DNA from 2 places in the Renibacterium salmoninarum ATCC 33209 genome. Region 2 is predicted to be linked to the other one. Evidence: riboswitches for the same ligand, from Rfam matches in the RefSeq annotation. Region 2 holds a riboswitch; the other holds the start of a gene.

Region 1 (2,193 bases), 320 kb from region 2:
GCGGACCAGAACGATTAGCATCCTTCCGCCGTTTGCTTGCCGCAGTGCTGGCAAGTCCGTCGAATACAGGCACGAGCTCGAACTGAGCGAAGAATACTCAGAATTCTTGAAATTTCAGGATAGCGTTGAGGCATGAACTTCGCCCCGCAAGGTTACAACGATGATCTACGCCTCGCGCACGTCATCGCAGACTCCGTTGATGCTCAGACTATGGACCGATTCAAGGCTCTCGATCTGAAAATTGAGACCAAGCCCGACCTGACTCCGGTAACTGACGCAGACAAAAGCGCTGAAGAGGCGATCCGGAGCCAGTTGTCGAGGTCTCGGCCGCGAGATGCGATCTTAGGCGAGGAATTTGGCAGTTCCGGCCATGGATCCCGCCGGTGGATCATCGATCCGATTGATGGTACTAAAAACTTTGTTCGGGGCGTGCCGGTCTGGGCCACGCTGATCTGCTTGGTAGATGAGGGCGTGCCGGTCGTCGGGTTAGTCAGTGCGCCAGCGCTGGGCAAACGTTGGTGGGCTTCTAAAGGGACCGGTGCATTCACTGGAAAATCTTTGGCTGCAGCGAGCAGACTTCGAGTCTCCAACGTGTCAAAACTAGCCGATGCTTCCTTGTCTTATTCCTCGCTTAAGGGCTGGCGTGAGCGGGGCAATCTTTCCGAATTCACTACTTTAATGGATTCCACCTGGCGGAGCCGGGCCTACGGCGATTTCTGGTCGTACTGCCTAGTTGCCGAAGGCGCGGTAGACATCGCCTGCGAACCCGAGCTGAACCTGCACGATATGGCAGCTTTGGTTCCCATCGTGACTGAAGCCGGCGGCAGATTCACCTCCTTGGAAGGCACGGAAGGCCCCTTTGGTGGAAATGCCTTGGCCACTAATGGAATTCTGCACTCAGAAGTATTGCGTCTGCTGAACCCACAGCTGGATCCGCTGATCTAAGCACAAAGCAGTGTTCCGTAACAGTGTGCGAAGACCTGCCTGATTCCTTTAGGCTTGTTTCAGGTCACGAGTGCCAGCGTTAAACCCCGGTTTGCTGGCCGGCAACCCTCCTATCGCGGCGGGGTGCCCCGGGTGACGACCTGGCCGGACCGGAGTGGTCCCGGCAAGCGCGACCTTCCAGGCCTGTCACGGCCAAACAGTGGAGGTTTTCTTTAAACGAGGTCTCATGAGCACGCTTACTGTCGAAAACCCCGCCCCGAATAAGATCGATCTGCCCGCGTTACTTCCGGTTGTGGGTGCAGAACTACAAGCACCGCTGATTCACGGCGGTCAAACCCGGTACGTCAATCTGGATTATGCTGCTTCTGCTCCGGCAATCGAATCGGTTGCTGAGTATTTGCAGGAAATCTTGCCTTATTACGCCAGTGTTCATCGTGGCGCTGGCTATGCCTCGCAAATCAGCACCTCGGTCTATGAAAATGCTCGAAACATCGTACGAACCTTTATCGGTGGCCGAGCAGACGACGCCGTGATTTTCACGCGGAACACCACTGATTCGCTGAATCTGTTGGCTCGTTGCCTGCCAGAAGCGGACGGCGCAACGCAGGGCGACGTGCTGTATTTGGATATTGAGCATCACGCTAATCTGCTGCCTTGGCAGTCGCTACCGCATCGAAGCGTGCTCGCTGCGGACACTATTGCCGAGACAATTTCGGTACTTGAAGCAGAGTTTGCTGCTGGACCGGTTTCGCTACTCGCTATCACTGGCGCCTCAAACGTCACTGGCGAAATTCTCCCAGTAGCCGAGCTGGCCGCATTGGCCCATCGACACGGAGCCAGGATCGTCGTCGACGCGGCGCAGTTGGCTCCGCACCGCCGCATCGATATCAGCGCCGCTGGCATTGACTATCTAGCCTTTTCTGGCCACAAGCTCTACGCTCCCTTTGGCGCGGGCGTGTTGGTTGGTCGCCCTGATTGGCTCGACGGCGGCCTACCCAATCTCTTTGGTGGCGGTGCGGTGCGCGAAGTCCGACTTGATTCGGTCAGCTGGGCAGAAGGCCCCGCAAGGCATGAAGGCGGCACGCCGAATGTCTTGGGCGCCGCGACATTGGCCCGGGCCGCCGAGGCGCTAGCTAACCTGGACCCGATTGCTTGGCGCGAGCACGAAGACCAGCTTCGAAGCACGCTAATTGAGACATTGGCAGAGATCCCGGGCGTTCGGGTACACACGCTGTTTAAAGACACCGA
Region 2 (2,193 bases):
GGCTGAAGTACAGCGTTATTCTGCCGAGAACAAGAACCAGATCCGGCTGCAAGTAAGCCAAGCAATGAGCGGTCAGTGGTTCTTTGCAATCGTCACGATCTTCTTGTCTTCGATTCCGGCAATCGTCTATTTCGTGGCTGGCTTACTGGTTGATGCTGGCGCGCAAGCAATCACCGCCGGAACGATTGTGGCGTTCACTACGGTCCAAGCGAGATTATTGTTTCCGCTGACGAGTCTGATGCGGGTGGCCCTTGATCTGCAGACGTCGGGCGCGTTGTTTTCCAGGATTTTCGAGTATCTCGATCTCAAACCGGCGATTGAAGATCGTCCGGACGCCCATCCGTTGCGGGAACTGAGCGAACTGGGCCGCATTGAATTTCAAGATGTCAGCTTCGCCTATCCAGATGCGCAGGCTGGTGAACGCCCCACCCTAGACGGCGTCAGCTTCAGTATTGAGCCGGGGCAGTTTTCCGCTTTTGTCGGATCCTCTGGGGCGGGCAAAACCACCATTTCTTATTTGATCCCCCGGCTCTACGAAGCTAGTTCCGGCCAGATCCGTTTTAGCGGCAGTGATGTGAAGGATCTCTTGCAGGACTCTTTGGTTGCCCGTATCGGCATTGTGAGCCAAGAAACCTATCTTTTCCACGCCACCATTGCCGAGAACCTCCGTTACGCCAAGCCCGAGGCTACTGATGCAGAACTTCACGAGGCGACGCAGCGCGCAAACATTTATCAAACCATCATGAGCTTTCCCGATGGCTTTGCCACCTTGGTTGGTGAGCGCGGTTACCGGCTTTCCGGCGGCGAGAAGCAGCGAATTGCGATCGCCAGAGTGCTGCTCAAAGATCCTGCAGTTTTGGTGCTCGATGAAGCTACCAGTGCACTAGATTCGATTTCGGAGCGCGTAGTGCAGGCAGCTTTGGAAACTGCCTCGCATGGGCGCACCACGGTTGCCATTGCGCACCGACTTTCCACTGTCGTCGGGGCAGATGTGATTTTCGTGGTGGAACAAGGACGAATTGTGGAGCGCGGGGCCCATCAAGAGCTGCTCGCACTCGCAGGGCGCTATGCCGCACTGTATTCGGAGCAAATCAACTCCGCTTCTGAGTAGCTACGAAACAAAGTCACATCTATGCCGGTTGCCGAGCGCATTTGTGCTAATTTTGCTCTCGAGTAACGAGCGCCAGCACGCTTCGGAATTTTCGTCGCATTGCCCTGAGTTGCTGTCCGGCAACCCTCTCTTCCGGTGGGGTGCCTCAGGTGACTACTCGGCAACGTTCACGGGTTGCAAGCGGATTCACTCCTTCTTGCACCCACTGCAAAAGGAGTCTTCAATGGCTGAATCCCGCCTAATCTACCGGTTATTAACCGGTCCGGATGATCATGCGTTCTGTCAGAGGGTGACTGACGCACTCGCCGAAGGCTATGTGCTCTACGGCAGTCCCGCTGTAACCTCAAATGATGGCACCGCGATCGCCGCGCAAGCTGTGATTTTGCCCGGTTTCAACGCGGCCCAGTCCAACGCACTGAGCGATGGCGCGCAATGAGCTACGCGGGAGACCTCACCCCGGAAGAGGCTTGGCAGAAAGTAGCCGACGGCGCCACCTTGGTCGATGTGCGCACCGAAGCCGAGTGGCAGATCATTGGCGTTCCGGACACTTCCTCAATCGCCGTCGAGCCGAAGTTTGTGCAGTGGAACTTGGCCGGAAATGTCTGGAATACCGCGTTCCTTGCTGAGCTAAAAGCAGCGGTGCCAGCTGATTCAGAGCTGGTCTTCCTCTGCCGTTCTGGTGCCCGCTCAATCTCGGCCGCTGAAACCGCTACCGAGGCTGGATTTATCTCATACAACGTGCTTGAAGGCTTTGAAGGCGTGCCAAATTCCTACGGTGATCGCACCGTGAACGGTTGGAAGAATCGCAAGCTGCCCTGGACCAGTGCGACTCATAACGAGGGTCAGAGCGAATGAGCTTCAATCCCGCAGCGGCTGAATGGTCCGCGGATACGCAGGCCGTGCGTGGCGGCCTAGATCGAACCGGTTTCTTTGAAACGTCGGAGCCGATTTTTACCAATTCTGGTTTTGTTTACGAATCCGCTGAAGCCGCCGAGCGTGCCTTTACTGGCGAGGACGAGCGCTTCGTCTATTCGCGCTATGGAAATCCCACCGTGGCAACGTTCCAAGAGCGGTTACGGCTG

The links. Region 2 has a riboswitch for S-adenosylmethionine ahead of RSAL33209_RS04370 (DUF1737 domain-containing protein). Riboswitches for the same ligand answer to the same signal wherever they lie in the genome.
Region 1: it holds a riboswitch for S-adenosylmethionine, as region 2 does, so the genes downstream of both, RSAL33209_RS05960 (aminotransferase class V-fold PLP-dependent enzyme) here and RSAL33209_RS04370 (DUF1737 domain-containing protein) in region 2, are expected to answer to the same signal.

The regions. Positions count from the first base shown of each region.
Region 1 covers NC_010168.1:1,174,131-1,176,323, reverse strand. Annotated here, with positions in the region: gene rsgA (ribosome small subunit-dependent GTPase A) at 1-86, shown strand, start outside; gene hisN (histidinol-phosphatase) at 133-945, shown strand; SAM riboswitch class IV at 1,008-1,121, shown strand; partial or broken gene RSAL33209_RS05960 (aminotransferase class V-fold PLP-dependent enzyme) at 1,172-2,193, shown strand, end outside.
Region 2 covers NC_010168.1:855,022-857,214, reverse strand. Annotated here, with positions in the region: gene RSAL33209_RS04375 (ABC transporter ATP-binding protein) at 1-1,111, shown strand, start outside; SAM riboswitch class IV at 1,173-1,300, shown strand; gene RSAL33209_RS04370 (DUF1737 domain-containing protein) at 1,335-1,547, shown strand; gene RSAL33209_RS04365 (rhodanese-like domain-containing protein) at 1,544-1,966, shown strand; partial or broken gene RSAL33209_RS04360 (O-succinylhomoserine sulfhydrylase) at 1,963-2,193, shown strand, end outside.